Regions from separate parts of the Alsobacter sp. genome, predicted to be linked through region 1. Evidence: riboswitches for the same ligand, from Rfam matches in the RefSeq annotation. Region 1 holds a riboswitch; the other holds the start of a gene.
What was found. Region 1 has a riboswitch for thiamine pyrophosphate ahead of thiO (glycine oxidase ThiO). Riboswitches for the same ligand answer to the same signal wherever they lie in the genome.
Positions count from the first base shown of each region.

Region 2: it holds a riboswitch for thiamine pyrophosphate, as region 1 does, so the genes downstream of both, AC5JCN_RS18435 (ABC transporter permease) here and thiO (glycine oxidase ThiO) in region 1, are expected to answer to the same signal.

Region 1 is NZ_JCACDK010000018.1:479,683-495,118, forward strand. Features, by position in the region: gene AC5JCN_RS17160 (Y-family DNA polymerase) at 1-1,221, shown strand, start outside; gene AC5JCN_RS17165 (LysR substrate-binding domain-containing protein) at 1,298-2,236, opposite strand; gene AC5JCN_RS17170 (YjiS-like domain-containing protein) at 2,356-2,637, shown strand; gene rpsA (30S ribosomal protein S1) at 2,785-4,503, opposite strand; gene cmk ((d)CMP kinase) at 4,717-5,355, opposite strand; gene aroA (3-phosphoshikimate 1-carboxyvinyltransferase) at 5,540-6,883, opposite strand; gene AC5JCN_RS17190 (pentapeptide repeat-containing protein) at 7,048-9,189, opposite strand; gene AC5JCN_RS17195 (TIGR02300 family protein) at 9,560-9,937, shown strand; tRNA gene AC5JCN_RS17200 (tRNA-Ala) at 10,039-10,114, shown strand; gene AC5JCN_RS17205 (MFS transporter) at 10,183-11,439, opposite strand; gene AC5JCN_RS17210 (arsenic transporter) at 11,479-12,738, opposite strand; gene AC5JCN_RS17215 (hypothetical protein) at 12,941-13,486, shown strand; TPP riboswitch at 13,559-13,679, shown strand; gene thiO (glycine oxidase ThiO) at 13,794-14,810, shown strand; gene thiS (sulfur carrier protein ThiS) at 14,779-14,976, shown strand; gene AC5JCN_RS17230 (thiazole synthase) at 14,978-15,436, shown strand, end outside.
Region 2 is NZ_JCACDK010000018.1:759,208-774,643, reverse strand. Features, by position in the region: gene AC5JCN_RS18510 (undecaprenyl-diphosphate phosphatase) at 1-154, opposite strand, end outside; gene AC5JCN_RS18505 (glutathione S-transferase family protein) at 352-1,044, shown strand; gene queG (tRNA epoxyqueuosine(34) reductase QueG) at 1,104-2,207, shown strand; gene AC5JCN_RS18495 (SDR family oxidoreductase) at 2,204-3,076, shown strand; gene irrA (iron response transcriptional regulator IrrA) at 3,107-3,595, opposite strand; gene fabA (3-hydroxyacyl-[acyl-carrier-protein] dehydratase FabA) at 3,832-4,344, shown strand; gene fabB (beta-ketoacyl-ACP synthase I) at 4,399-5,622, shown strand; gene fabI (enoyl-ACP reductase FabI) at 5,654-6,508, shown strand; gene AC5JCN_RS18470 (M48 family metallopeptidase) at 6,526-7,581, opposite strand; gene AC5JCN_RS18465 (LemA family protein) at 7,618-8,178, opposite strand; gene AC5JCN_RS18460 (sodium:proton antiporter) at 8,326-9,729, shown strand; gene AC5JCN_RS18455 (hypothetical protein) at 9,734-9,946, opposite strand; gene mmsB (3-hydroxyisobutyrate dehydrogenase) at 10,114-11,001, opposite strand; gene AC5JCN_RS18445 (acyl-CoA dehydrogenase family protein) at 11,025-12,176, opposite strand; gene AC5JCN_RS18440 (NAD(P)/FAD-dependent oxidoreductase) at 12,525-13,733, shown strand; TPP riboswitch at 13,865-13,971, shown strand; gene AC5JCN_RS18435 (ABC transporter permease) at 14,028-14,783, shown strand; gene AC5JCN_RS18430 (ABC transporter substrate-binding protein) at 14,811-15,436, shown strand, end outside.

The DNA of each region.
Region 1 (15,436 bases):
TCCGCCCATCTCTTCGGCGGCGAGGAGGGGTTGTTGCGAGACCTGCTGCGCCGCCTCGGCGGTGCCGGCTTCTCCGTGCGCGGGGCCATCGCCGGCACGGCGCTCGCCGCAAGGGCTCTGGCCCGCCTGGCGCCGGAGAGCGGGCGCGGGCTGGTCGTGCCCCCCGGAGGCGAGCGCGAGGCGGTGTCGGCCCTGCCCGTCGCGGCCCTCGGCCTTCCGCCGGAGGCGCTGGCGGCGCTCGACAGGCTCGGCCTGAAGCTGGTGGGGGACCTCGACGCGCGGGCGCGCGGCCCCCTCGCCGCCCGATTCGGGATGCGTCTCCTCGATGGCCTGGACCGGGCGCTGGGGCGGGCGGGCGAGCCCATCTCGCCGCGCCGGCCGCTGCCCGCCTGCACGGCGGAGCGCCGCTTCGCCGAGCCGATCGGCCACGAGGACGACGTGCGCCGGTCCATCCTGTCCCTCGCAGCCGATCTCGCGGAGGTGCTGGAGCGCCGCGGCGAGGGCTCGCGGCGGCTGGAGCTCGTCTTCTTCCGCGCCGACGGCGCGGTGCGCCGCCTCGCCGTCGAGACCGCCCGGCCCTTGCGCGACCCCGACGGAGTGCTGCGCCTCTTCCGCGAGCGGCTGGACGCGCTAGCCGATCCGGTGGATCCCGGCTTCGGCTTCGACGTGCTGCGCCTCTCGGCGCTCCACACCGAGCGCCTGGACCCCGCCCAGACCGGTCTCGACAGCCATGGCGAGGACGAGGGCGCCCTGGACGACCTTGCGGACCGGCTCGGCGCGCGCTTCGGCGCACGGCGCGTGCTGGCCCTGGCACCGGTGGAATCGCATTGGCCGGAACGGGCGAGCCTCGCCGTTCCCGCCCAGGCGCTGGCGCGGGCCGCTGCCGGAGGAGCGGGCTGGGCCGCATGGGACCCGGCATCGGAAAGCCCGGCGCGTCCACTGCGCCTCTTCGACCCGCCGGAGCGCATCGAGGCTTTGGCCGAAATCCCGGACGGCCCGCCCATCCGCTTTCGCTGGCGCCGCGTCCTGCACGCCGTGCGCCGCGCCGAAGGGCCGGAGCGCATCGCGCCGGAATGGTGGCGCATGGCCGACGACACGCTGACGCGCGACTATTTCCGCGTCGAGGACGAGGCCGGCCTGCGCTTCTGGGTCTACCGGGAGGGCCTGTGGGGCCGCGAGACGCTGACGCCGCGCTGGTTCATGCACGGGCTGTTCGGGTAGAGGCGCGGAGCGCGGGTCTCCCGACCCGCATTCCACCGCGCCGGAAAAGGCGCGTCTGGAGACGCGCGCTCCGGTGCTACCCCGCGCTGCGCGCCCTGGCCCTGAGCGGCGTCACGCCTTCGAAGGGCGGCGGCGGGTCGGGCACGCGCAGCGCCGGAGCGACCACCGCGGACGATTTCAGCGTCGCGCGGATCTCCTCGGCCAGCGCAACCGCCTCGGCCGAGCGCCGGTCGTGCCCCTCGATCAGGCCGATGGCATTCATCGACAGGGCCGGCAACCCGTCGCGCTGGTCGAGGATGCGCATGCTTGTGCGAAGGCCGCTGGCGGGCAGCACGGTGACGGCGAGGCCGGCGCTGACCACCGGGCCGATGGCGGCGTGGTTGGCGGAAACGAGCATCTGCCGCCAGGGGATGCCGGCGGACTGCAGCGAGTCGGTGGCCTCGGCGCGCCAGGCGCAGGACGGGCCGGAGAGGGCGAGCGGGAGCGGCCGTGCCTCGTGCGCGCGGGAGGCCGCACCGGTTACCCAGTACAGGGGCTCCTGGCGCAGGATCTCGGCGCCGCGCACGTCGCTGCACACCGTCACCACCGCCATGTCGACCTCGCGTGCCGCGACCCTGTCGCACAGCGTCAGGCTGTCCTCGCACACCACCGTCATCTCGACGAGCGGGTGGCGCCGGCCGAAGCGGCTCATGATCTCGGGGATGAACGTCTCGGCGTAGTCGTCCGGGATGCCGAAGCGGATGCGTCCGGCCAGCGCCTTGCGCGAGATGTCCGCCAGCGCCTGCGCCTCCAGTTCCAGCATGCGGCGGGCGTATTCGACCAGCTTCTCGCCGTCGTCGGACAGTTTCACGCCGCGGCCCTGCTTGAGGAATAGGGCGCGGCCGAGCTGTTCCTCAAGCCGGCGTATGTGCATCGAAACGGCCGACTGGGTCTTGTTCACCCGCTCCGCGGCGCGGGTGAAACTGCCGGTGTCGACGATGGCGACGAAGGAGCGGAGCTGGTCTGTGTCGAGCATGATCGATCTCGTTTTTCGATTGCCGACATTACAACCATTCGTTGGACCGATCAATCGGCCTGCCCCATTCTCCTGATGTGGCCGGGCAATCCACCGGCGCGAAACGACGGGAGACAGAGATGGTTGCGAGCGTCACCACCCGCGATTGCGCGGGTATGAGAGAAACGGGAACACGGCGGGCGCTGCGGCTCGTCTGGCAGATCGTCGCGTGGCCGGTGCAGGCCTGGCGCATCCGGCAGGAATACGCCGTGCTGGCAGGCATGTCGGAACACGAGTTGCGCGACATCGGGCTGAGCCGCCAGGACGTCATCGACGCCTCCGCCTACAAGGCCGGCGAGGACCCCACCCAGATGCTGGCGACGCGGGCGGAAGAACGCAGGCGGTGGTCGCGCCGGCACTGAGGCCGGATCATGCACCACCGCTGCGCCGGCCAGAGGCCGCGACGACGAAAACGGCACTGCGACAGCCCCAAGAAATAACCCGCGCGGATCGCTCCGCGCGGGTTTTTTCGTCTCAGCGCCGGGCCGAAGCCCGGCTCAAGGGCAGGATCACTCCTTGCCGTTCTTGTTGGCGCGCTTCAGGGCGGCACCGAGGATGTCGCCGAGGGAGGCGCCGGCATCGGCCGAGCCGTACTGGGCGATGGCTTCCTTCTCCTCGTACATCTCGAGCGCCTTGATCGAGACCTGCACCTTGCGCGACTTGCGGTCGAACATGGTGACGCGGGCATCGAGCTTCTCGCCGGGGGCGAAGCGCTCGGGGCGCTGATCGGAACGCTCGCGGGCGAGCTCCGAGCGCTTGATGAAGGTCGTCAGGTCGGTGCCGGTGATCTTCACCTCCAGCCCGGACTCCTTGACCTCGATCACCTCGCAGGTGACGACGGCGTTCTTCTTGAGGTCGCCGGCAGCGGCCGCGTCGGCGAAGGGATCGCCGCCGAGCTGCTTGATGCCGAGCGAGATGCGCTCCTTCTCGACATCGACGTCGAGAACCACGGCGCGCACCATGTCGCCCTTCTTGAACTCCTCGATGACCTGCTCGCCCGGACGGTTCCAGTCGAGGTCGGAGAGGTGGACCATGCCGTCCACGTCGCCGTCGAGGCCGATGAAGAGGCCGAACTCTGTCTTGTTCTTGACCTCGCCCTCGACCACGGCGCCGGCGGGATGCTTCTCGGAGAAGCCCTCCCACGGGTTCTGCAGGGTCTGCTTGAGGCCCAGCGAGATGCGGCGCTTGACCGGATCCACCTCGAGGATCTGCACGTCCACTTCCTGGGAGGTGGAGACGATCTTGCCGGGATGGACGTTCTTCTTGGTCCACGACATCTCGGAGACGTGGATCAGGCCCTCGATCCCCGGCTCCAGCTCCACGAAGGCGCCGTAGTCGGTGATGTTGGTGACGCGGCCGGTGAAGCGGGCATTGACCGGATACTTGGCCTCGATGCCCTCCCACGGGTCGGCAAGCAGCTGCTTGATGCCGAGCGAGATGCGGTGCGTCTCATGGTTGATCTTGATGATCTTGACCTTGAGCTGCTGGCCGATGGTGACCACCTCGGACGGATGGTTCACGCGGCGCCACGCCATGTCGGTGACATGCAGCAGGCCGTCAATGCCGCCGAGGTCGACGAAGGCGCCGTACTCGGTGATGTTCTTGACGACGCCGTCGACGGTCTGGCCTTCCTCGAGGTTGGCCACGAGCTCGGAACGGGCCTCGGCGCGGGTCTCCTCGAGAACCGTGCGGCGCGACACGACGATGTTGCCGCGGCGGCGGTCCATCTTGAGGATCTGGAACGGCTGCGGCACGCCCATCAGCGGGGTGACGTCGCGGATCGGGCGGATGTCGACCTGCGAGCGCGGCAGGAAGGCCACGGCGCCGTCGAGGTCGACCGTGTAGCCGCCCTTGACCTGGTTGAAGATGACGCCGTTCACCTTCTCGTTGCGCTCATAGGCAGCCTCGAGCTTGACCCAGCTCTCCTCGCGGCGCGCCTTGTCGCGCGAGATGACGGCTTCGCCGAGCGCGTTCTCGATGCGGTCGAGATAAACCTCGACCTCGTCACCGACGTTCAGCGTGCCTTCCCGGCCCGGGCCGGAGAATTCGCGCAGGGCCACGCGGCCCTCGGTCTTCAGGCCGACGTCGATGACGGCCATGTCCTTCTCGATAGCGACGACGATGCCCTTGATGACGGACCCTTCGAGGGCGTCCGACTGGGCAAAGGACTCGTCGAGAAGGGCGGCGAAATCCTCACGGCTCGGGGTTTTCTGGACAGCTGCGGACATTTGTTCTCCTGGTGGGCCGCTCTGGGCCCGGGCGCCGGGGGTTCGTGTTGCGTTGGCTCCGTTCCGCCGATGCCCCCGGGAGTGGGGCCCCGCATGAGCGGGCCGGCGCGAACCGGCGGTCGGGAGCGTGGTCCTGGTTCAGTGTGACGTTCGGGGAGACGCCGTCCGGACGAGGTCCGCCGGGGCGGGCGAAGCGCCCGGAACCGGCAATCCTCAGGCCGATTTCCGGCCCGGGCGGGCACCCTCGACGATGCCGAGGGCCTCCCTGAAGGCCTGCTCTATATCCAAAGCGGTCGTGTCGAGCAAGCGTGCGTCGCCCGCGGCGGCCAAAGGCGCCGTGCTGCGGCCGGAATCGCGCGCGTCGCGGCGCCTGATGTCGTCGAGGATGTCCTCGTAGGCCGTCTGCTCGCCCCTGCCTGCGAGCTCGCGGTGACGCCGCCGCGCGCGTTCCTCGGGCGACGCCGTGACGAAGATCTTCACGTCGGCATGCGGGCAGATGACCGTGCCGATGTCACGCCCGTCCAGCACCGCGCCGCCCGGCCGCCCGGCGAAGGCGCGCTGGAAGTCGGTCAGTGCCGTGCGCACGGCCGGGATGGCGGCGACGACCGACGCCGCCTCGCCCATCTCGCGCCCGCGCAGCCGCGTCTCGTCGAGGTGCGAGGGATCGAGCGCCTGCGCCGCGCGCACCGCCGCCTGCTCGTCCTTCAGCGGATGGTCGAAATCGAGGAGGGCGCGGGCGACGGCCCGGTAGAGCAGGCCGGTGTCGAGATGCGGCAGCCCGAGATGCACCGCCAGCCGGCGCGCGAGGGTGCCCTTGCCCGAGGCCGCCGGCCCGTCGATGGCGATGATCATGCTGGCCTCGTCGTCTGGAAGTGCTCGGACCGCGTGTCTCCGGACAACTCTTCCACCCCGCCGGAAAAGACAAGGGCGAACCTGGAGGTCCGAAGTCCCATGCCGGACCGCGGGTTTTCAGACCCGCTTTCCCAGGACGCCACAGAAGCAGCGGACATCGAGGTCCGCGGTCCGGGACTGCCGCTCACGAGAACTGCGCCCCGAGCCCGCCCATCAGCGGCACGAAGACCGGGAAGCTCGTCTCGATCGTCTTGCTGTCGTCGACGGTCATCGGCTTGTCCGACGCCATGCCCATGACGAGAAAGCTCATGGCGATGCGGTGGTCGAGATGCGTCTTCACCGAGCCGCCGCCCTTCACCCGTCCGCCCGAGCCGCGCACGATCAGGTCGTCCCCCTCGATGGCGTGGTCGACACCGGCAGCGGCGAGGCCATCGGCCACCGCCTGGAGCCGGTCGCTCTCCTTGACGCGCAGCTCGTGCAGGCCGCGCATGCGCGTCTCCCCCGTGGCGAAGGACGCGGCGACGGCGAGGATCGGGTACTCGTCGATCATCGACGGCGCCCGCCCGGCAGGCACGTCGACGCCGGTGAGGGACGAGGTACGCACGCGCAGGTCGGCGACCTCCTCGCCGCCTTCCTGGCGGCGGTCGAGCACCGTGATCTCGGCGCCCATCTCGGTCAGCGTGGTGAGCAGGCCGGTGCGAAGCGGGTTCATCATGACGCCTTCCAGCACCACGTCCGAGCCCTCGACGATCAGGGCTGCGACCATGGGGAAGGCGGCCGACGACGGGTCGCAGGGCACGACGACCGGCGCCGGGCGCAGCTCCGGCCGGCCGGTCAGCGCGACCCGGCGGCCATGCTCGCCCTCGGGCGTCACCACCACCTCGGCGCCGAAATAGGCGAGCATCTTCTCGGTATGGTCGCGCGAGGCCTCGCTCTCGATGACGGTCGTGACGCCCGGCGCGTTGAGGGCGGCGAGCAGCACGGCCGACTTGATCTGCGCCGAGGCCACGGGCGTGCGGTAGGTGATCGGCAGCGGGTCGCGCGCGCCGCGGATGGTGATGGGGCAGCGCCCGCCCGGCGCCTCGGAAACCACCTCGACGCCCATCTCGACCAGCGGGTCGAGGATGCGCCGCATCGGCCGCTTGCGCAGTGAGGCATCGCCGTCGAACGTCGCCGTGATGGCGTTGCCGCCGACCACGCCCATCATCAGGCGCGAACCGGTGCCGGCATTGCCGAAGTCGAGCACGCCGGCGGGCTCGGAGAGGCCGCCCACGCCGACGCCGCGCACACGCCAGCGTCCCGGCCCGAGCCGGTCGACAGTGGCGCCCAGCGCCCGGCAGGCCTCGGCCGTGCGCAGCACGTCGTCGCCCTCCAACAGGCCCTCGACCGCCGTCTCGCCGACGCTGAGCAGCCCGAAGATGAGCGAGCGGTGCGAGATCGACTTGTCGCCCGGCACCCGCACGCGGCCACGCAGCGGACCCCCGCGCGTGGCGGTGAGCGGCGAAGGGCTACCGGCATGGCTGGACAAGGATCGGCTCCGCTCTGCACCCACCGGCCCCCGCGCCGGCGCAGGTGCCCCTAGCACGGGGGGACGGCGAGGTCACGGGGGGAGGGATCGAAGACGGAAGACCTCCTTGCCTGGCATTGAGACGGGTGTGGATCCTGCCCCACGCGTCCGGCCCAGTCGCAGTGTTAGTCGAACCCGTCGAACGCCGGCCTCGGCGACTCCAGGTTCAGCCAGTCCGACGGTGTCAGCTTGGCAGCAGCCGGGCAGGCCGGTGCAGCTTGCCCACCCGCCTTCAATTGCGCCTTCACCAGGTCGCGGCCGCGCTGGTCCAGTTCTGGCAGCCGCCATGCGATGAGACCGCGTGCGACGTATGGCGCTCCGTCCGGTTGGCAGGCGAGATCGCCCAGCGCTTTCGCCTGCGCTTCGCGGTGCCGAGACCCGTCCGGGTCGCTGGCTTCGGAACGGCTTTGCACATCGGCCCAGAAGGCGTCGGCCTCATTGGCGGAGGAGGGATCGCGGAGAAGGCGCAGCAGGTTCTCTTCCAGGTCGCTCTGCGAGCCTATGGAGCAGGAGGGCGGCGGAAAAGGGTCTTCGCCGTCCCGGAGCCAGCGTCCGACCTCCGTCTCCGTCAAAGCGATATCCGTGGCCACCCTGCCGCCGCCGTCCCATCGCCAAGCCTGCATGACGGGCTTCGATCGGGTTCGCTCGATCAAGCTCTTGGACAGGAAAGATTCCGGGCCGACGAGCGGTTCGTCCAGGTCCGCTCCGAATGTCTGGTTGCCAACAAAATCCACTGCGGAGCCGTTCGCACCCTGCAGCAAAGAGCCTTCCAGGAAGGCGTCGGCGATCCGCGCGCCCGTCAGGTCGGTGCGTCGCAGATCGGCGAGGCGCATCGCCGCTCCCGTGAGAAGAACGCCACGGAGGTCTGCGCCACGCAGGTCCGCACCGGTCATCGTGGCGGAGTCGAAACTCGCGCCACGGGCCGAGACACGCTGGAGGAGCGTGCAATGGAGCTTGGCGAAAGGAGCGGCAACGCCGTCCATGACGGCGCTTCGGAGGTCGCCACCGGACAGGTCGGCCCCCGTGAGATCGGCCGCATCCAGCCTGGCGGAGGCCATCCTGGCGTCCCGCATGTCGGCCTTGCGGAACCGCGCTTCGGCCAGCAGCGCGGCGTTGAGATTGGCGCGCCAAAGGCTGGTGCGCACGTCAGGTGATCCATCGAAGCGTTCGACGGCTGCGAAGTCGACGCCCCGGAGGTCTGAACCCGAGAAGTCGGCGAGGGTGAAGTCACGACCCTTGAAGTCGCGCGTCGGCAGCAGGCGGCGGGGATCGTCGGCAGAGTCCCGCTCGCGCTTGACCTCGTCGAGTCTGGACGTTCCGACGATGATTTCGCGAGACAGGGCCAGGCGGTCGGCGAAGAGACCGCTCCAGTAAAGGGGCCGCAACCCGTGATCCCTGATCGCGGCCGCCACCCGGTCGCCGAGTGTGGGATCTCGCGGCGGCGGACCCCGCAGCAACAAACCCGAAATCCCCAGGACATGAAGTCTGCTGACGTCGCCGAGGTCCGTTGGGTCGAGTCCCGGTTCCCCCGCCCATCGGCCTTCGCACCCGCTCAGCCAGACGACGACCAGCCACGGAACGGCCCTGGCCATCACGGCAGGCGGAAGCCGAAGCTGCCAGAAACGCCTGCGGCCGCGCCAGAACGCACCGGGACCTCTCGGCAAAGCCCGTCCCCACCGGTAGCGGAAGCCACGCCAGAGAAGCGTCACCAGAACCATGTCGAGGCCTGCCAGAAGCCGGTGCAGCCAGGTGATGCGCCAATGGTGATAGGGCAGGAACTGCCATTGCATCACGACCAGCGTCACGACGGGAGCGACAGCAACCGTGAGTGCCGCCATGAGCGCGAGCACCAGGCTGTTGAATCCAGTCCGCTCTTCCCTGGCTCCGCACAGCATTTGCAGGAATGGCGCATTCTCCAGCCGCATGCGGTAGCGCTCCCGCTCGCTCTCAATGGGCAGAGTGTCGCCGAGGCTAACCTCAAAGACCTTGGCCGAGCGTGACAGCAGAACAAGCATAAGCAGCACGTAGAAATGCAAACCCAGATAGAAAATCGGCGCAATGACGTAGAAGGGTAGAAGCGGTACCTTCAGGTTTACGATGGGCAAATTCTGCGGCTCTTCAAGAAGCAGCATGCGATGCGTGGTGGTCAGCGCCGTCAGAACGAAATAGAGCGTCAGGCCAATGAAGGTAAACCAGAGCGCCTGCATGCGCTCGGCCGAGCGGTTCAGGGCCGCGAGGAGCGCGTCGAGTTCCGAGCGGTCGCGCATGGCGCCATGGCTCCGGCCAGCGGCGCGGCGGAGCAGACGGCCGCGTCGGAAGAAGGGTGCGGGCCGCGCCAACGGGGCCGCGCGGGGCAGCGTGAACGTAGCAAGCGGCGGCCGCTCCGGAGAAGGGAACGGCACGTGCAGTCGGGTTGTGCTGCACGACGGCGGGTCAGGCGCGCCCGTGCACGGGGCAGACACGCTATCCAGGGCCAAGCCGGACGGCGTGCCTTGCTCCCGGCTCTCCGCTGCGCTTCGGCCGGGATGACTCCTGCCTTCCCTTCGTCTGTCCATTGGCCGAACGAGGACCACCGTTGACAGCCGCCCGCGCCGCGACTAACGGGGTGCGCTTCCCATTCACATCGAGGCTCAACCCGTGGCGAAACCGGAACTCGGCACCAAGCGCCAATGCCAGAGCTGCGGCACCAAGTTCTACGACCTCAGCAAAGACCCGATCATCTGCCCGAAATGCGGAACGCCGTTCCAGGTGGCGACGGTCCGCGGCCGCCCCGAGGTCGTGGCGGCTCGTCCTGTCGAGGAAGAAGAGACCGAGCTCGACACGGCCGCCGGGCCGGAACTCGTCTCGCTCGACGAGGTCGAGGCGGAGGAGTCCGCCGAGGCGGTTGCCGATGACGGCGTCGAGATCGAGGACGACGTGGCCGACGACGACACCTTCCTCGCCGAGGAGGAGGAAGGCGACGACGACGTGGCCGACCTCATCGACGGCGACATCGAGGACGACGAAGAGGCTTGATCCGCCGGACGGGGGGGTCTATAGGACAGCCCGCCGCCGGAACAGGCGGCGCGGAGGTTCGCCTCCCCGGAGGTCCCCAGATCTCCGTGACGAACTGCAGTGGGGCCATAGCTCAGCTGGGAGAGCGCTTGAATGGCATTCAAGAGGTCAGCGGTTCGATCCCGCTTGGCTCCACCAGTTCTCTTTCGACGATCTTGAAGCAACCGCGCCGCTGGCGCGGTTTTTCATTTTGGGGTTGCTTGAGGTCAGGATTTGCCCGCGGCGCATGACGCGCGGGTGACGCCCGCCATCGTCCACCACAGGATGAGGCCGGCAAGGGCGAAGCCGCCGAGCATGAGATAGGCCGCGGGGAAACCGAGACGCTGGGCCACGAAGCCGGCGATCGCCGGGCTCAGCGAGGCACCCACGCCCTGCACCGTCATCACCGCGCCGAGGCCGGCATTGACGTGGCCGGTTCCGCGCAGGATGCGGGCGACCAGGCCGGGCACGGCGACGCCGAGCAGCCCTGCGCCGACGCCGTCGAGGATCTGCACGGGCACCACGGCCCAGACGCTTCCCCACCCCGCGGCGATGAGGGCGCGCACCGGCAGGGCCACCAGCGCCGCGACGAGGATCGGGAGATAGCCACGCGATTCGGCGACCCGGGACGCACCGAGCGCCATCGGGATCATCGTCAGCTGGGCGATGATGATGGTGGCCGCGGTGTAGGCGGCCGGATCGACGGAGGCACGTTGCGCCGCCGCTTGCTGGCCGAGCAGCGGCAGCAGCGCGCCGTTGCCGAGGTGGAAGAGCATCATCGTTCCCGCCAGCACCAGCAGCGGCGTGCAGCGCCAGAGCACGGCGAAGCTCGCGGGCGCCTCTGAAGCGCCCTCCGAGGAGCGCTCCAGCCCGCGCGCGGCCGCGTGGTCGATGCGGCTGGGGTCGATGAACAGCAGGCTCGCGATGGAGAGCACGGCCATGGCCGTCATCAGCGCGAACACCGCGACGAGGCCGTAGAGCCAGCCGAACAGGCCGGCCAGCGCGGCTGCGATGACGTTGCCGCCGTGGTTCCACGCCTCGTTTCGCCCGAGCTGGTGCGCGAGGCCCGCCTGGCCGACGAGGCCGAGGGTCAGGCCGGCGATGGCGGGGCCGATGGCGGCTCCGGCGATCCCCGTGGCGATCTGCGAGGCGGTGACGATCGCCACCGACGGCAGAATCAGGATGGCGAGCGAAGCGACGATGGTGAGCGCCGCGCAGATGCCGACGACGAGCCGCTTGGCCTTCGTCGCGTCGGCGAGCGCGCCGAAGGGCGTGGTGGCCAGCATGCCGGCAAGGCCGCCGGCGGTCATCACGAGGCCGATCGTGCCGGTGTTCCAGCCCTTCTCGATCAGGAAGACGCCGAGGAAGGGCCCGAGCCCGTCCCGCACGTCGGCGAGGAAAAAATTGACGGCGCCGAGAGCCCGGATCGAGCGGTCGGCGGCGGACCGGGGCACCTGTCCGGCGGCGGGGGAGGCGATGGTCATGGATGATCATTCCCGGCGAGCCCCCTCGCAACGAACGGTTCAGAAGCCGGGCGTCAGCAGCAGCGCGGCCAGCGCGGCGGCCAGCGCGGGCGGCATGACGACGAGGCCGAGCTTCAGGAAGGTCCAGGCGCCCACGTGCTCGCCCTCCCGGCGCAGCGCCAGCAGCCACAGGATGGTGGCGAGCGAGCCGGTGACGGACAGGTTGGGGCCGAGGTCGACGCCCACCAGCACGGCGCCGCGTACCACCTGCGGCACGTCCGCGGCCTGCACGGCCTGTCCGGCGAGCAGTCCGGCGGGGAGGTTGTTCATGAGGTTGCAGGCGATGGCGACCAGCGTCCCGGCCCCCCACACGGCCTGGGTCAGCGAAGCCGCGGCGGCCTGCTCCAGCGCGCCGCTGAGGGCCGCCTGCACCCCGGTGCGGCCGACCGCCTCGACGAGGACGAACAGGCCCGCGACGAGCGGCAGCACGCTCCAGGCGACGCCGCTGACAAGTGGGATGGGCGATTCCCGCTTCGCTACGAGGACGAGCAGGCACGCCCCCAGCCCGGCGGCCGCCGTCGGCGGTCCGAGAGGGCGTCCCAGGGCGGAGGCGCCGAGGATGGCCACGGCCGTCATCGCCAGGCCCACGGCCGCCCAGCGGCCGCCGCTGCTGAGGGGGACATGGTCACGGACCGGCTCAAGCCCGCCGCGCAGCAGCCGGCGCTGCGTCAGCCACAGGGCCGCGAACGTCGCGGCGATCGCGGCCAGCGACGCCGGCCCGAAACGCAGGATCCACTCGCCGAGAGGTGGCATGGCGTTGCCGAAGACCACGAGGTTGGCGGGGTTCGAGATGGGCAGAACGAAGCTCGCCGCATTGGCGATGAAGGCGCAGACCAGCAGGTAGGGCAGGGGCTCCGCCCGCGCTGCCCGCGCCGCCGCGTACACCGCGGGCGTGAGGACAACCGCCGTGGCGTCGTTGGAGAGCAGCGCCGTGACCACCGTGCCGACGAGGTAGACGAGCACGAAGAGGCGCAGGCGCGAGCCCTTCGCATGCTCCACCGCAAAGCGCGCCAGCCAGTCGAACAGCCCCTCCCGGCGCGCCAGCTCGGCGGCGAGCATCATCCCGGCGAGGAACAGGTAGACGTCGGTTCCGCGCAGCGCCGCATCGAGCGCGTCGCGCCACGGCAGCAGGCCGAGGGCGATGAGCGCGATCGCTCCGGCCAGAGCCCACACGGCCTCCGGCCAGCGGAACGGCCGCAGGATGACGCCGCCGGTGGCAGCCGCCGCCACGGCCCAGATCGCATAGGTCGTTTGAAACATGCAGGGGTCCGGGGGAGGTTTCGTCAGAGCGGGTTGCCGGATGCGTCAATGCGCGAGACGACGATACGCGGCAACCCTTCATCCCGTTCCCGCTACACGGCTGCGTGAACGCTGCCATGCGTGAGGTGCTTCACAGCGCACCCCCGCCCAATTCGCGACCATCCTCCCACGCCGGGCTGTCCGGCGTCGGCAGGAGGCTCAAATGGCCCGCACCCGGCTCACCCTCGCCCGCCCCGGCCGGTCGTCCTCGGCCCCGGGCCTCCTGCCCCCCTTTCTCCTGCCGCTCGCGATCCTCGGCAGCCTTGCCGCGGCCCGGCCCGTGCCGGCCTCGGCCGCCGCAGCGCCGCAGCACCTCGTCTATGTCGCAGCGCTTGCCGCCGACGGCACGGTGACGGACGAGCGGAGCATCGGCTGCGATCTCGCCTTGCCCTGTGAGGTGGTGCTGCCGGTCGGTGACGGCACGGTGATGCTGCGCCTCTTCGCCGAGGATGCGAGCGGCGTCAGCCTCTCCCCGATCGTGGAGGATGGCGATGGCCGCCTTGCCCGGGGGCGTCGCCAGGACATCGCCTGGGGCCGCAGCCGCTCGATCCAGGCGACCGTCCCCGTGCGCGCCCTCGCGGAAACCGGCGGCGACGGGCTCTTCGACCGCGGCCTGCGCGAGGACCTGCCGCCGCACGCCACGCTGCTCGTGGCGGTCACGCAGGCTGCATCGCCCGGCGAAGCGAAAGTGACGCTCGCCGCGCAGTGATATGCCCAGCGGCGATGCGCTGTCCCGGGCCCCGCCTTCGCTTGACGCGGTGCATGGCCGAGCCTAGTTTCCGGTCACAACCAGGGGAGCCCCGACAGGGGGCTGAGAGGTCACCAGGGCGCCTGCGCCGCGTGACGACCCTTCGAACCTGATCCAGGTCACACTGGCGTAGGGACGGTCGTGCAGGCAGCCACTCCCAAAGAGAAAGCTCCTCCCGCCGGTCCCTCCGGCCAGGGCGCCTGACAGGCGTGCGGGAGGAACCGGGCGTGCGAGACTTTGCCTGCGCCTTGAAGACGGGATGCACGCCGTGAGCGGCGCTCCCGTCCGCATCGTCGGCGCCGGCGTGGCCGGCCTTGCTTGCGCGCTGACGCTGGCCGAGCGAGGCGTCCCGGTCGAGGTCATCGACCATGGCGAGCGGCTCGGCGCGCGGTCGTGCTCCTGGTATGCCGGCGGCATGCTCGCTCCGTGGTGCGAGGCCGAGAGCGCGGAGGAGACGGTCGTGCGCCTCGGCATCGAGGCGCTCTCCTGGTGGAAGCAGCGCCATCCCGGCACGGTGTCCCTCGGCAGCCTCGTCATCGCGCCCGACCGCGACACCGGTGAGCTCACCCGCTTCGCGCGCCGCACGTCCGGCTTTGAATGGGCGGACGGAGACCGGGTGGCGGAGCTCGAGCCGGACCTCGCCGGCCGTTTCCGAAAGGCGCTGTTCTTCCCCGACGAGGCGCATCTCGATCCGCGCGCCGCGCTGGCCTCGCTGGCGCAGGCGCTGGCAGCCCGCGGCGTCCCCGTGCGCTTCGGGACCGGGGCGGGCGACTTGCCTCCCGCCGCCCTCACCGTCGACTGCCGCGGCTTCGCCGCGCGCGACGCCCTCCCCGACCTGCGTGGCGTCAAGGGCGAGATGGTGGTGGTGCGGACGCCGGAGGTCGCCATCTCCCGCCCCGTGCGGATGCTGCACCCCCGCTTCCCGCTCTACATCGTGCCGCGCGGCGACGGCGTCTACATGATCGGCGCCACCATGATCGAGAGCGAGGAGCGCGGACGCGTGACGCTGCGCTCCGCCATGGAGCTCCTCGGCGCCGCCTATGCCCTGCATCCCGCCTTTGCCGAGGCCGAGATCCTCGAGATGGGCGCCGACGTGCGCCCCGCCTTTCCCGACAACCTGCCCCGCGTGCGCCGCCATGGCCGCACGCTCTACGCCAATGGCCTCTTCCGGCACGGCTTCCTGCTGTCACCCGCTTTGGCGCGGATGACGGCGGACGCCGTCCTCGACCCCGGCCAGGTCCCGGAGCTGATGGATGAAAATCACGGTGAACGAAGAAGCGCTTGAGGTGGAGGCCGGCACCCTCCAGCTCGCGCTGAACGAGCTGGGCTATGGCGATGCCGCCGTCGCCACAGCCGTGAACGGCCAGTTCGTCCCCGCCTCGCTGCGCGAACGCAGGGAGATCTCCGAGGGCGACAGGATCGAGATCCTCGCACCCATGCAGGGAGGCTGACATGCCCTCCGACACCCAGCTCGAGGTCTACGGGACGCCGCTGCGCTCGCGGCTGTTCCTCGGCACCGCGCAATATCCCTCGCCCGCCATCCTCGCGGAGGCCGTCAAGGTCTCCGGCACGGAGGTCGTCACCGTCTCGCTGCGCCGGGAATCAGGCGCGCAGCGCGCCGGCCAGGGCTTCTGGCAGCTGATCCGCGACCTCAGGGTGCGCGTGCTGCCCAACACCGCCGGCAGCCATTCGGTGAAGGAAGCGGTGACGACCGCCCACATGGCGCGCGAGCTGTTCGACACGCCCTGGATCAAGCTGGAGGTGATCGGCGAGGCCGACACGCTGCAGCCCGACGTGTTCGGCCTCGTCGAGGCGGCGCGTATTCTCTCCGAGGACGGCTTCCAGGTCTTCCCCTACACCACCGAGGACCTCGTCGTGTGCGACAGGCTGGTGGAGGCGGGCTGCAGGGTG
Region 2 (15,436 bases), 280 kb from region 1:
CGGCGAAGGTCTTGTCGAACCGCTCGTCGGCGAAACTCAGCCCGAGAAAATGCTCGGCCAGGAGCAGGTGCCCCGTGGACGACACGGGGAGGAATTCGGTGGCGCCTTCGAGAATGCCGAGGGCGACGGCCTTGAGCGCGGCGACGGGATCCATCCTGGTCCTTTCCGGAAACGGCGGGCGGGCAGGTCTAGCGTGGCCGCGACGGCTCGTCGAATCGGGTTGTCGCCCGGCCGCACGGGTTCTATACGCGGGACCCGCACCGCGCCAACCACCGGTTTCCGGGTTTGCCGGCTGCAACGGGCTGCGCCGCCCGCCATCGTCCCGCCCCTGTCGGAGTCCAGAGCCGCTTCATGGCGACGCTGTACCATCATCCCCTGTGCCCTCATTCGCGGTTCGTGCGCCTGGTGATCGGCGAATTCGGGCTCGAGGTGGAACTGGTCGAGGAACGGGCGTTCGAGCGGCGCACCGAGTTCCTGCTGATCAATCCGGCCGGCACCACGCCCGTCTTCAGCGAGGAGCAGTCCGGCCCGGTGCCGGGCGCCTCGATCATCGCCGAGTACCTCGACGAGACGCGCGGTCTGGCGCTCGGCGACCGCAGGCTGCTGCCCGCCGACCCGCGCGGCCGCATCGAGGTGCGCCGGCTGGTCGACTGGTTCAATGGCAAGATGCACGACGAGGTCACCGGCTACCTGGTCACCGAGAAGGTGTTCAAGCGCTACATGACGCCCGAACAGGGCGGCGGGGCGCCGGACATGGCCGCGATCCGCGCCGCGCGCAGCAACATCCGCTATCATCTCGCCTATATCGGCTTCCTCATGGGCAGCCGGCGGTGGCTCGCCGGCGAGAAGCTGAGCTATGCGGACCTCGCCGCGGCGGCACAGCTGTCGGCGGCCGACTATCTGGGCGACGTGCCGTGGAACGAGAACGAGGCGGCGAAGAACTGGTACGCGCGGGTGAAGTCGCGCCCGTCCTTCCGGACCCTGCTGACGGACCGCGTGCCGGGCATGGAAGCCGCCGCGCACTACGCGGACCTCGATTTCTGAGCCCGCAGGCCCTGAAGGACGCCGTTTTCGCCGCCGCGCGGCGGGAAGGCTTCGACGCCATGGGCGTCGCCGACCCCTCCGGCATCCCGCAGGCCCGCGAGCGCCTGGAGGCGTGGCTGGCCGCCGGGCACCATGGCGACATGGCGTGGATGGCGGAGCGCCGCGAGCAGCGGGCCTCGCCCGCCGGGCTGTGGCCGGCCGTGCGCTCCGTGGTCATGCTCGGCATGAGCTACGCCCCGGCCCGCGATCCGCTGGCCAATCTCGCCCGTCCCGAGCGCGGCACGGTGTCCGTCTATGCCCGCTCGCGCGACTATCACGACGTGGTGAAGGGGCGGCTGAAGCAGGTTGCCTCCCTGCTCGCGGCCCGTAGCGGGGCGGGCTACAAGGTCTTCGTCGACACCGCTCCGGTCATGGAGAAGCCGCTGGCCGCCGCGGCGGGCCTGGGCTGGCAGGGCAAGCACAGCGTGCTTGTGTCGCGCAGCGAAGGATCCTGGCTCTTCCTCGGGGCCATCTACACCACCGCCGAATTGCCCTTCGACACGCCGGGCAGCGACCATTGCGGCTCCTGCCGGCGCTGCCTCGACATCTGCCCGACCGACGCCTTCCCGGCACCCTACCGGCTCGATGCGACGCGCTGCATCGCCTACCTCACCATCGAGCACGACGGACCCATCCCGCGCGGCCTTCGCGCCGGCATCGGCAACCGCATCTTCGGCTGCGACGACTGCCTCGCCGTCTGCCCGTGGAACCGCTTCGCCAAGGCGGCACGCGAGCAGAAGCTCTCGGCCCGGGAGGAACTCGACGGCATTCCCCTCGCCGACCTCGCCGCCCTCGACGAAGCGGGCTTCCGGGCCCTCTTCTCCGCGACACCGGTGAAGCGCACGGGGCGCGACCGGTTCGTGCGCAACGTCCTCGTGGCCATCGGCAATTCCGGCCGGCCGGAGCTGGCCGAGGCGGCGCGTGCACGGCTCGACGACGCCTCGCCGCTCGTGCGGGGCGCCGCGGTGTGGGCCTTCTCGCGCCTGGCGGAGGCGCCGGACTTCGCGGAACGGCGTGCGGCAGCGCTGGAAGGCGAGGCCGATCCGCAGGTAAGGTCGGAATGGCTCGACGCCGGCGACGACCCGCCCGGCCCGCGCCAGGCCCCGGAAGGAGCACCGGCTTGAACCTCCTGATCTTCGGCTACGGCTACACCTCCAGCCACTTCGTGCGCCTGCACGGCCGCCGCTTCGCCTCCATCTCCGCGACGGTGCGCGCCGAGGACAAGGCGAGGGCGATCGCCGCCGATGGCGTGCAGGGCGTCGTCTTCGACGGCGAGACCATGTCGCGCGAACTCGCCGACGTGATCCAGGACGCGGACGCGGTGCTCGTCTCCGTGCCGCCCGACGGTGGCGGCGACCCGGTGCTGCGGACCTGCTCGGCCGAACTCGCCGCCGCGCCGCGGCTGAAATGGATCGGGTATCTCTCCACGGTCGGCGTCTATGGCGACCATGGCGGCGGCTGGGTGACGGAAGAGACGCCGCCACGGCCGGCCAGCGAGCGCTCCGTGCGGCGCGTCGAGGCCGAGGAATCGTGGATCGTGTTCGGCGCCGAGACGCACAAGGCCGTGATGATCTTCCGGCTGGCGGGCATCTACGGGCCCGGCCAGAACGCGCTCGTCAATCTGCGCAGCGGCATGGCGAAGCGGCTGGTGAAGCCCGGGCAGGTGTTCAACCGCATCCATGTCGAGGACATCGCCGGCTGCATCGCGGCCGGGCTCGACCGGCCGCGGGCGGGCGCGGTCTGGAACGTCACGGACGACGAGCCGGCCCCGCCGCAGGACGTGGTCACATTCGCCGCCGGGCTCCTCGGCATCGAGCCGCCTCCCGAGCAGGCCTTCGAGACGGCCGAGCTCTCGCCGATGGCGCGCAGCTTCTATGGCGAGAACAAGCGCGTCTCCAACGCCGCGACCAAGGCCGAGCTCGGGTGGACGCTGCACTACCCCACCTACCGGGAGGCCCACCGCGCCCTGCTGGCGGCGGGAGACGGACGCTGACGGCGGCCGGCCCTGTGCCGGCCCTGCCCGTCAGTCCTGCTTGCGGCGCAGGCGGACGATGACGTCGACGCGTGCGATCTCCATGCCGGGCGGAGGCTCCGGCAAGGCGCTGACCGAGACGAGTTCGCCGTCGATGTCCTGGAGGACGTTCTCGCCCTCGACGAAGAAATGGTGATGGTCGCCGGTGTTGGTGTCGAAGTAGGTCTTGGCCCCATCCACCGCCACCTCGCGCAGCAGCCCCGCCTGGGTGAACTGGTGCAGCGTGTTGTAGATGGTCGCCAATGAAACCGGGACGCGAGCCTTCGTGGCTTCCTCGTAGAGTCCCTCGGCCGTGACGTGGCGATCGCCCTTGGCAAAGAGCAGCCAGCCCAGGCCGACGCGCTGGCGCGTCGGACGCAGCCCCACCTCGCGCAGCTTGCGGCGCAGGTCGTGATACGGGCAGCCGCTCTGGGCCGGCCAGTTCTCGGTCGGGGGCGAGCTGCGCGGAACGCGTACGCCAGGCAGGTTGAGGAGGGCCATGTGTCGGAAAACGCCTGTGGAAGCCTGCCATATCATAGGGACGGGGGCACGCTCCCGCAACCCGGGCAACTCCTGACCGCGTGCGGCATGCTGCCGGGCGAGCGCTCCGGCGAACCACCCGGGTCGCGCCCGCGTTGCTCCTTCCGGCGCGCCGCACGCTGTGTTACCACACGCGCGCCGTCATGCGTGAAAGCGCGTGGCGGTCTGGCATGTCTGGAGAGGAGCCTCCCGCGGTGATGGAGCAGCGGTCCAGCTACGACTACGAAGACCTCCTCGCCTGCGGCCGCGGCGAGATTTTCGGGCCGGGCAACGCGCAGCTTCCGCTGCCGCCCATGCTGATGTTCGACCGCATCACGGACATCCAGGAAAGCGGCGGGCCCAACGGCAAGGGCATGATCCGGGCCGAGCTCGACATCCGCCCGGACCTCTGGTTCTTCCCCGTCCATTTCAAGGGCGATCCGGTGATGCCGGGCTGCCTCGGCCTCGATGCGCTCTGGCAACTCTGCGGGTTCTTCCTCGGCTGGCTGGGCCTGGAGGGGCGCGGCCGGGCCCTCGGCGTCGGCGAGGTGAAGTTCTCGGACCAGGTTCTTCCCAGTGTCCGGAAAGTGGTTTACGGCGTCGATTTGAAGCGGGTCTTCCGGTCCAAGCTCGTCCTCGGCATCGCCGATGGCTGGCTGGAGGCGGACGGCCGCCGCATCTACGAGGCCAAGGATCTGCGGGTCGGCCTCTTCAAGACGGAAGCCGCCTGAGCGGCCGCCGCGCGCCGCGTCAGCGGATGCACCGGCGAAGGGAAGGATGAGGCCATGAGACGTGTCGTCGTCACCGGCATGGGCATCGTGTCGTCGATCGGCAACACCACGCAGGAGGTGCTCGCCTCCCTGCGCGAGGCGCGTTCCGGCATCGTGCGCGCCGACCGCTATGCCGAGCTCGGCTTCCGCTGCCAGGTGCACGGCGCTCCGACGCTCGATCCCTCGGAGCTCGTCGACAGGCGCGCCATGCGCTTCCACGCGACCGGCACGGCGTGGAACCACGTCGCCATGGATCAGGCGATCCGCGATTCGGGCCTGGACGAGAGCGACATCACGCATGATCGCACGGGCATCATCATGGGCTCTGGCGGCCCCTCCGCGCGCACCATCGTCGAATCCGCCGACATCGCCCGCGAGAAGGGCCCGAAGCGCGTCGGGCCGTTCGCCGTGCCGAAGGCCATGTCGTCCACCGCCTCGGCGACGCTCGCCACCTGGTTCAAGATCAAGGGCGTGAACTACTCGATCTCGTCGGCCTGCGCGACGTCGAACCACTGCATCGGCGCGGGCTACGAGCAGATCCAGTGGGGCAAGCAGGACGTCGTCTTCGCCGGCGGCTGCGAGGAGCTGGACTGGACGCTGTCGGTGCTCTTCGACGCAATGGGCGCCATGTCCACCAAGTACAATGACCGCCCGGGGGTCGCCTCGCGCGCCTATGACGTCAACCGCGACGGCTTCGTCATCGCGGGCGGCGCGGGCGTGCTGGTGCTTGAGGAACTCGAGCACGCCAAGGCCCGCGGGGCCCGCATCTACGGGGAGATCGCCGGCTACGGCGCCACCTCGGACGGCTACGACATGGTCGCGCCATCCGGCGAGGGCGCCATCCGCTGCATGCGCCAGGCGATTTCCACCGTGAAGACGCCGATCGACTACATCAACCCGCACGCCACCTCGACGCCGGTGGGCGACCTCAGGGAGATCGAGGCGATCCGCGAGGTGTTCGGCACGGGCGACAAGTGCCCGCCCATCGCCGCCACCAAGTCGCTGACCGGCCATTCGCTCGGGGCAACCGGCGTGCAGGAGGCGATCTACTCGCTGCTGATGATGAACAACGGCTTCATCTGCGAGAGCGCCAACATCGACGAGATGGACCCGGCCTTCGCCGACATGCCCATCGTCACGCAGCGCCGCGACAATGTGCAGATCCGGGCGGCGCTGTCGAACTCCTTCGGCTTCGGCGGCACCAACGCCACCATCGTCTTCAAGCACGTGGACGCGTGAGGCGCCCGAGATCCAGGACCGGAGCCTCCCCATGGCCTCTCTGATGACCGGCAAGCGCGGCCTCGTCATGGGCGTCGCGAACGACCACTCCATCGCCTGGGGCATCGCCCGGGCGCTTGCCGACGAGGGCGCCGAGCTCGCCTTCACCTACCAGGGCGAGGCGCTGAGGAAGCGTGTTGCGCCGCTGGCCCAGGAGGCGGGGTCGGACTATTTGCTGCCCTGCGACGTGGAAGACCTCGCCTCGGTGGACGCGGTGTTTGCCGACCTCAAGGCGCGGTGGGGACGGATCGACTTCCTCGTCCACGCCATCGCCTTCTCCGACAAGTCGGAGCTGAAGGGCCGCTACGCCGACACGACGCGCGAGAACTTCGCGCGCACCATGGTGATCTCCTGCTTCTCGTTCACCGAGATCGCACGGCGCGCCGCCGACCTGATGACGCAGGGCGGCAGCATGATCACGCTGACCTATGGCGGCTCCACCCGCGTCATGCCCAACTACAACGTCATGGGCGTGGCCAAGGCGGCGCTGGAAGCCTCGGTGCGCTACCTCGCCAATGACTTCGGCCCCGCCGGCATCCGCGTCAACGCGCTGTCACCCGGCCCTGTGCGCACGCTGGCAGGGGCCGGCATCGCCGACGCCCGGCTGATGTTCAACTACCAGAAGCGCCACGCCCCGCTGCGCCGCACCGTCACGATCGAGGAGATCGGCGGCTCCGCCATCTACCTGCTGTCGCGCCTGTCCGCCGGCGTCACTGGCGAGGTGCACTATGTCGACAGCGGCTACAACATCATCTCCATGCCGCACCCCGAGGCGCTGAAGACGGTCGACGCCGCCGAGACCGCCGCCGAAGACGCCGCCCAGGCCGCCGGCAAGGCTGCGGAGTAGCCCGTTACCGCCATCCCTCACGCGCCTCCGCGCGCCGGAACGATCACCGTTTCGTCCGGGAGCGCGGCCCGGGAGGGCATGTCGCGGCCGCCGGCGAGCGAGACCAGTGCGGAAACGCGGGCGTCGATGGAGGGATGCGTCGCGAAAAGGTCCGAGAAGCCGGAGCGGGGATTGTCGATGCACATCTCCATGACGGCGGACGGCACCCGCGGGAGCTCCCCCCTGCCCTCGATCTTGCGCAGCGCGGAGATCAGCGCGTCCGGGTTCTTGGTGAGTTCCACGGCCCCCGCATCGGCGAGATACTCGCGGGTGCGCGACAGCGCGAAGCGGATCACCTGCGACAGCAGCCAGGAGAGCAGCACCAGCGCGACGGCGATGATAATTGCAATCACCTCCCCGCCGCCGCCCTTCTTGTCCGAGGACGAGGACGACGAAGACGACGAGGATGACGATCCTCCGCTCGACCAGCCCGTCCGCATGAAGCCGCGGAACAGGATCTCGCCGAAGAAGGAAATGGCCCCGGCGATGACGACCGCCACGACCATGAGGCTCACATCGCCGTTGCGGATATGGGTGAGCTCGTGGGCGAGCACGGCCTCCATCTCGGCGTCGTCCAGCGCGTTCATCAGGCCGCGCGTGACGGTGACGGTGTACTGCCCGGGATTGAGGCCGCTGGCATAGGCGTTGAGCACGTCGGTCTCGAGGATCTCGAGCCGCGGCATGGTGAGTCCGCGCGAGATGGAGAGGTTTTCGAGCAGCTGGTAGAGCTTCGGCTCCTCGGCCCGCTCCACGCGCTTCGCCCCGGTGACGGCGCGCAGGATGGCCTGGTGCCACTTCCAGGCGATCGCCACCCAGACGGCCGTCCCGATGGTGACGAAGGGCAGAGAGCGCAGCGTGTACCCGGCCGTGCGCGCCATGATGACGGACAGCGGGTCCTTGCTGCCCATGGCGGAGGCGACGAGCGCGCCCGCATAGGTCAGCACCCAGACGAGCAGGAACAGCCCGGCCAGCAGCAGCACCGAGCGGATGCGGTTCGACCGGATCTGCGTGTAGAGGCCGTAGGCCTGGAACATCGCGCCCCCGTTGGCGGGACGGCGGTTCGCCCGCCGTCAGAACTTCACGGTCGGCGCCACGTCCAGCGACTTGCGCTGGTCGGCGCCAAGGTCGAAGAACTCGCCCGGCTTGAAGCCCATCGAGCCGGAGAACAGCACCGCCGGGAAGGCCTGGATGGCTGCGTTGTACTCGCCGACGGAATTGTTGAAGAAGCGCCGCGACGCCGCGAGCTTGTTCTCCACGTCGGAGAGGTCGTTCTGCAGCTGCTGGAAGTTTGCGCTGGCCTTGAGGTCCGGATAGGCCTCGCCGAGGGCGATGAGCCGGCCGAGCGCGCCGGACAGGGCGCCTTCCGCGGCCGCCTGCTGAGCCGGGCCATGGGCGCCCAGCGCCGCGTTGCGCGCCGCCACCACGGCCTCAAGCGTGTCGCGCTCGTGCGAGGCGTAGCCCTTCACGGTCTCGACGAGATTGGGGATGAGGTCGTGGCGCTGCTTCAGCTGCACGTCGATGTCGGCGAAGGCCTGCCCGACCCGCTGGCGCATCGAGACAAGCCCGTTATAGGCCATGATCAGCCAGAGGCCGCCGACGATGATGATGGCGAGAATGATCCAGGTGGCCATGCCGCTCCCCTCCGCATCGCGCACGCTGCGCGCGGCGTAACGTTACACAACCGCAGACACGTTCAAGGTGTGTGGACGCACCGGCCCGCCTGCCTTGCTGCGAGGGACGGCCGTTGCTAGGGCTGGCACTCCACCGCGAGCCGCCCCATGCCGATCCTGATCGTTCTCCTCACCGGCGCGCTGGTGGCGCTGCCGGGGCCGGCCTTCGCTGCCGGGGCACTCGACGGCGCCAATTTCGGGCTGCCCTGGGCGCTGCCTTTCGCCGGCATGCTGCTCTCCATCGCGCTCTTCCCGCTGCTCGCGCCGCATGCCTGGGAGCATCACCAGGGCAAGATCGCCGCGCTCTGGGCCCTGCTCGTTCTCGTTCCTCTCCTCGTGCTGCGCGGCGCGACCCCGACAGCGGAGGCGCTGGCCCACACCATCCTGCTCGAATTCGTGCCGTTCATCCTGCTGCTGCTGGCGCTGTTCACGACGGCGGGCGGCATCCTCATCGCCGGCAACATCCACGGCTCCCCGGCAGCAAATGTGCTCCTGCTGCTGGTGGGAGGCGTGCTGGCGAGCTTCATCGGCACGACGGGCGCGTCCATGGTCATGATCCGGCCGGTCCTGCGCGCCAACGACAACCGCAAGCACAACGCCCACGTCGTGGTGTTCTTCATCTTCATCGTCTCGAACCTCGGCGGGGCGCTGACGCCGCTCGGAGACCCGCCGCTCTTCCTCGGTTTCCTGCGTGGCGTCGACTTCTTCTGGACCGCGCACCACCTCGCTGCCGAGACGGCCTTCGCGGCCGTGCTGGTGCTGGCCGTCTTCTTCGTCGTGGACACGGTGATCTACCGGCGCGAGGGCGTTGTCCGCGATCCCACGCCGGACAAGCGCGTGCGCCTGCGGGGCGTGCCCAACATCGCCCTCATCGGCGTCATCGTGCTCGCCGTGCTGGTCAGCGGGGCGTGGAAGCCTGGCATCTCCTTCGACGTCCTCGACGTGGAGATCGAGCTGCAGAACCTGCTGCGGGACATCGTCTTCGTCGCGGTGGCGCTCGTCTCGCTGGCCGTGGGCAAGGCGGAATACCGCGCCGCGAACGGCTTCGCGTGGGGGCCGATCGTGGAGGTGGCCAAGCTCTTCGCCGGCATCTTCGTCGCGATGATCCCCGTCATCGCCATGCTGCGCGCGGGACCGGGGGGTGCCTTCGCGCCGCTCGTCGCGATGGTGACTGGGCCGGACGGCGCTCCCGTGCCGGCGGCCTATTTCTGGCTCACCGGGATCCTCTCGTCCTTCCTCGACAACGCGCCGACCTATCTCGTCTTCTTTGAGCTCGCCGGCGGCGACGCCAGGTCGCTGATGGCGGAGGGCGCGCTGACGCTCGCCGCCATCTCCTGCGGTGCGGTGTTCATGGGCGCGAACACCTATATCGGCAACGCGCCCAACTTCATGGTCTATGCCATCGCCCGCTCGGGCAACGTGAAGATGCCCGGCTTCTTCGGCTACATGCTGTGGTCCGGGGCCGTGCTGATCCCGGTCTTCGTGCTGGTGACGCTCGTCTTCTTCCGCTGAGTGCTCACCAGTAGCGCTTGCACACACGCACGCCGTTGACCCAGCGGCAGGTCGTGGTCGTCGTCGCCACGGGCTTGCGCACGGCAACGGCGCCGTTCGGGCCCGCGCAACCCGCGCGGTAGACGCCCTTGGCGCAGACGGCGGCCTGAGCCGACGGAATGAAAGCCGAGGATGCGAGAACGATGCCTGCGGCGGCGACGAGGGCACGAATGGTCATGACTGGTCCTCCCGGGTGCGCTTGGTTGCGCAACACGACGAGCTTAAACCAAGCAGCAGCAGAAACCAGCCGGGCAGATGACGGCACGGGCTGCGGCATCCGTCATGGCCGTCGTGTCAGGACAGGGCGGCTCGCTGCCGTTCTCCGGGAAATCGGCTTGTGCGCCCTCAGGCCGCCCCGCCGTCGCGCAGGAATCGCACGATGCCGGAAAAGTCCGAGGCTTGGAACCCGGCCTCCGCATAGGCCTCGTAGAGCGCCCGCGCATGTTCGCCCAAGGGCGTTTCCGCGCCGGAGCTCCTGGCCGCCTCCTGCGACAAGGTGAGGTCCTTCAGCATCAGCGCTGCGGCAAAGCCCGGCGCGTAGCCCTTGTTGGCGGGGCTGGCGGGCACGGGGCCGGGCACCGGGCAATAGTTCGTCAGCGACCAGCACTGGCCCGACGAGGTCGACGCCACGTCGAAGAGCGCCTGGTGGGAAAGCCCGAGCTTCTCGGCCAGCACGAAGCCCTCGCACACCGCGATCATCGAGATGCCGAGGATCATATTGTTGCAGATCTTGGCCGCCTGCCCCGCTCCGGCACCGCCGCAATGCACGGCCTTGCGGCCCATGGCAGCCAGCAGCGGCCCGGCCCGCGCGAAGGCGTCCTCCTCGCCGCCGCACATGAAGGTCAGCGTGCCCGCCGAGGCGCCGCCCACGCCGCCGGACACGGGCGCGTCGAGCGAGGCCATGCCGGCCTGCGCCGCGAGGCCGTGCGCCGCCCGCGCGCTGTCGACGTCGATGGTCGAGCAGTCGACGAAGAGCGCGCCGGGCTTTGCCGCCGCCAGCGCAGCCGGCCAAACCTGCAGCACGTGCTTGCCGGCCGGCAGCATGGTGAACACCGTGGCGGCACCCGCGCAGGCCTCCTCAAGCGAGGCGGCGGCGTGCACGCCCGCCTGCCGTGCCGCGGCGAGGCTGTCGGCGGACAGGTCGAAGCCCGTCACGGCGTGGCCGGCGCGCACGAGGTTGGCGGCCATCGGCCCGCCCATGTTGCCGAGCCCGACAAAGGCGATGTGGCTCATGCGATGTCTCCGGACAGGTGGGCTCAGCTGCCGCCGCGGCCCAGCAGCGAGCGGGCGACGATGAGGCGCATGATCTCGTTGGTGCCTTCCAGGATGCGGTGCACCCGCAGGTCCCGGACGATCTTCTCGATGCCGTATTCGGCGAGGTAGCCGTAGCCGCCGTGCAGCTGCAGGGCCATGTCGGCGACCTCGAACCCGGCATCGGTGCAGAAGCGCTTGGCCATGGCGGCCAACCGCGTCGCATCGGGGTCGCCGCCGTCCTGCGCCGCCGCCGCGCGCCAGAGGAAGGTGCGGGCGACCTCCAGCTGCGTCGCCATGTCGGCGATGCGGAACTGCAGCGCCTGGAAGTCCTGCAGCCTCTGGCCGAAGGCCTTGCGCTCGCCGGCGTAGGCGAGCGTCTTCTCCAGCGCCGCCTGCGCCCCGCCGAGCGAGCAGGCGGCGATGTTGAGCCGTCCGCCGTCGAGCCCCGACAGCGCGATCCGGAAGCCCTCGCCCTCGGCGCCCAGCCGGTTGGCCACCGGCACGCGCACGCCCTCCAGGATCACCTGCCGGGTCGGCTGGGCGTGCCAGCCCATCTTGCGCTCCTCGGCGCCAAAGGAGAGGCCGGATGTCCCCCTGGGCACGAGGATGGCCGAGATGCCGGACGGCCCCGGCCCGCCGGTACGGGCCATGACGAGGTAGAGGTCCGACACGCCGGCGCCGGAGATGAACTGCTTCACCCCGTCGAGCACGTAGTCGTCGCCGTCGCGGCGCGCCCTCGTCGTCAGCGCGGCGGCGTCGGAGCCGGAGCCGGGCTCTGTCAGGCAGTAGCTGGCGACGGCCTCCATGGTCAGGAGCGGCGGCAGGATCCGCTCGCGCAGCGCGTCGCCGGCGAATTTGTCGACGAGCGCCGCGACCATGTTGTGGATCGACAGGAAGGCGGCGACCGTCGGGCAGCCCGTCGCCAGCGCCTCCATGATAACCACCGAGTGCAGCCGCGCCATGCCGGAGCCGCCGTGCTCCTCGCGCACGGTGATGCCCGCCATCCCCAGCGCGGCCGCCTCGCGCAGCACGTCGAGCGGCAGATGGCGGTCGCGGTCCCAGTCGAGCGCATGGGGTGCCATGCGGTCGTCTGCGAAGGCTCGGGCCATGTCGCGCACCGCGGCATGGTCCTCCGAAAGCGCGAAGGACGTCATGCCCCACGGTAGGCCCGCCCCCCGACCCGCCGCAAGCCAAACGACACGGGAGCGCGGGTCTTCAGACCCGCATCGCCCTTGGGGGAAACAAGAGCGCGTCTGAAGACGCGCGCTCCGGCTTCTGGTGGACCGCGGGTCTTCAGACCCGCATCGCCCCTTGAAGGAAACAACAGCGCGTCTGAAGACGCGCGCTCCGCGCTCTGGTGGACCGCGGGTCTTCAGACCCGCATCGTCCCTTGTCGGAAACAAGAGCGCGTCTGAAGACGCGCGCTCCGCTTTCTGAAAATCTCGACAGGCGCTTCCGGGTTTGCAATGGGTCGCGCGCAATGCGTGGAAGCGGACGGGATCATGGCTGACGAGGCACCGGCGAGCGCGGACGTGGTGATTGCCGGCGGGGCGGTGACGGGCTCGTCGGTGGCGTACCATCTGGCGGCGGACCCCGGCTTCACGGGCCGCGTGGTCGTGGTGGAGAAGGACTTCACCTACAGGCACTCGGCCTCGGCGCTGTCGGCGGCCTCGATCCGCCAGCAATATTCGAGCCCCGTGAACATCCGCATCTCGCTGTTCGGCATCGCCTTCATGCGCGGCATCGGCGAGATCCTGGCTGTGGACGGCGACCACCCGGCCATCGACCTGCACGAGGGCGGCTACCTCTACCTCGCGACGGAAGCCGGCGCCCACGTGCTGCGCGAGAACCAGGCCGTGCAGCGCGAGGAGGGCGCCGACATTCTTTTCCTCGACCCGGCCGCCCTGCGCGAGCGGTTCCCCTGGCTCGCCGGCGAAGACCTCGCGGCGGGATGCTGGGGCCGCAGCGGCGAGGGCTGGTTCGACGGCTGGGCGCTGATGCAGGCCTTCCGCCGCAAGGCGCGCAGCCTCGGGGTCACCTATGTCGAAGGCGAGGTGACGGGCGTCGAGAGTGACGGAGACCGGGTCACCGCCGTCCGGCTCGCCGACGGCAGCCGCATCGCGTGCGGCGCGCTGGTCGATTGCGCCGGCGCCTCGGGCGGGCGCAGGCTGGCGGCGGAGGCGGGCATCGACCTGCCGATCCATTCCAGCAAACGCTGCATCTTCTCCTTCACCTGCCGCACGCCCATCGACAACGCCCCGCTGCTCATCGACACGTCCGGCGTCTGGGTGCGGCCCGAGGGCCGGCCGGGCCCGGACGGGCAGATGTTCATCTGCGGCGGCCCGCCCGGAGACCACGATCCCGATTCTCAGGAGTTCGAGGTCGACTGGCCGCTCTTCGAGGAGGTCTACTGGCCCGCCCTCGCCAGCCGCGTTCCCGCCTTCGAGGCGATCAGGCCGGGCCGTGCGTGGGCTGGGCACTACGACATGAACCTGCTCGACCACAACGCCATCGTCGGCCGCGCCGTCGGCACGGAGAACGTCTACGTTGCGCTCGGTTTCTCCGGCCACGGCCTGCAGCAATCGCCCGCCGTCGGCCGCGGCCTCGCCGAACTCATCGCCCACGGCCGATATCTCAGCCTCGACCTGACCCCGCTCGGCCACGAGCGCATCGTCGAGAACCGCCCGCTGCTCGAGCGAAACGTGATCTGACCCTGTTATCCCCGGCCGGAGCCGCGCTGCGGCGCCGGGAGAGGGGCCGGGCCCGTCCTGCCGCGCGCCGCTGCTGCGCTGCGTCATGCATTTGTCTTGCGTGGCGGAGGGGCGGCCTGATACGTGTCTCGCATCTCTCGTCGGGGTGCCGTTTCCACTGGAGCGGCTGAGAGGCGTCCGCCAACCCGTCGAACCTGATCCGGCTAGCACCGGCGGAGGGAACGCGAGATGGCAGGCGCAGCACGCCTTTCCCCGTCTCAGGAACAGCACAGGTCCGGCCCGCAGGGCAGGGCCATGCGCGTGGCCGACAGGCTCCTGGCAGGCGCCACGCTCGCCGGCGTCCTCCTGATCTGGGAGGCCGCGGTGCGGCTGATGGGCGTGCCCAACTACATCCTGCCGCCACCCTCGCGCATCGCCACGACGCTGGTCACGCGCTTCGACCTGATCGGCCCGCAGGCGCTCGTGACGGCGGTGGAGATCGTCTGCGGCCTTCTCGCCGGCTGCGCTGCCGGCATCCTCGCGGCGCTCGCCATGGCTCGCTGGAGCACGGTGGAGCGCGCCTTTGGGCCGCTCCTCGTCGCCACGCAGGCGTTGCCGGTCTTCGCCATCGCGCCGTTGCTCGTGGTCTGGTTCGGCTTCGGCCTCGCCTCCAAGGTGGTGATGTCGAGCCTCATCATCTTCTTCCCCGTCGCGACCAGCCTGATGGAGGGGCTGCGGCGCACCGACCGCGGCCTCGTCGACCTCGCCCGCCTCTACGGCGCGACGCCGCTGCAGACGCTGCGCCTGCTGCGCATTCCCGCTGCGCTGCCGAGCCTCGCCTCCGGCCTGCGCATCGCCGCCGCGCTCGCGCCCATCGGCGCGGTGGTCGGCGAATGGGTCGGCTCCTCCTCCGGCCTCGGCCTGCTGATGCTGCAGGCCAATGCGCGCACCCAGACCGACGTCGTCTTCGCCGCGCTCCACGTCCTCGCCCTTCTCTCCATCGCCCTCTGGATGCTGGTCGACCGCGCCACGCGCCGGCTCGTCCGCTGGGCCCCCGACACACTGCGCTGAAACGAAAAAGACCCGAAAGGAACGCCCATGCCCCCGAGGTTGCCCCTGACCCGCCGCGCGCTCGCGCCGCTGGCCGCCGGCCTTCTGGCCGGCCTCGTCGCGGCGGCACCCGCCCGCGCCGCCGACAAGCTCACCGTGCTGCTCGACTGGTTCGTGAACCCGGACCATGCGGCCCTGGTCATCGCCCGTGAGAAGGGCTTCTTCGCCAGGCAGAACCTCGACGTGACGCTGATCGAGCCGGCAGATCCCTCGGCGCCGCCGCGCCTCCTCGCCGCCGGGCAGGGCGACATCGCGGTGTCCTACCAGCCCAACCTCTACACGCAGGTGCAGGAGGGGCTGCCGGTGATCCGCGTCGGCACGGCGGTGGCGACCCCGCTCAACAGCCTCGTCGTGCTGAAGGACGGGCCGATCAAGTCGCTTGCCGACCTCAAGGGCAAGACCGTCGGCTATTCCATCGCCGGCTTCGAGGAAGCGCTGCTGGGCACGATGCTCTCCTCCGCCGGGCTGTCGCTCTCCGACGTGAAGCTCGTCAACGTCAACTTCTCGCTGACCCCGGCCCTGATGTCGGGGCAGGTGGACGCGGTGATCGGCGCCTTCCGGAACTTCGAGCTGACAGACCTCAAGCTCAACGGCAAGGAGGGCCGCGCCTTCTA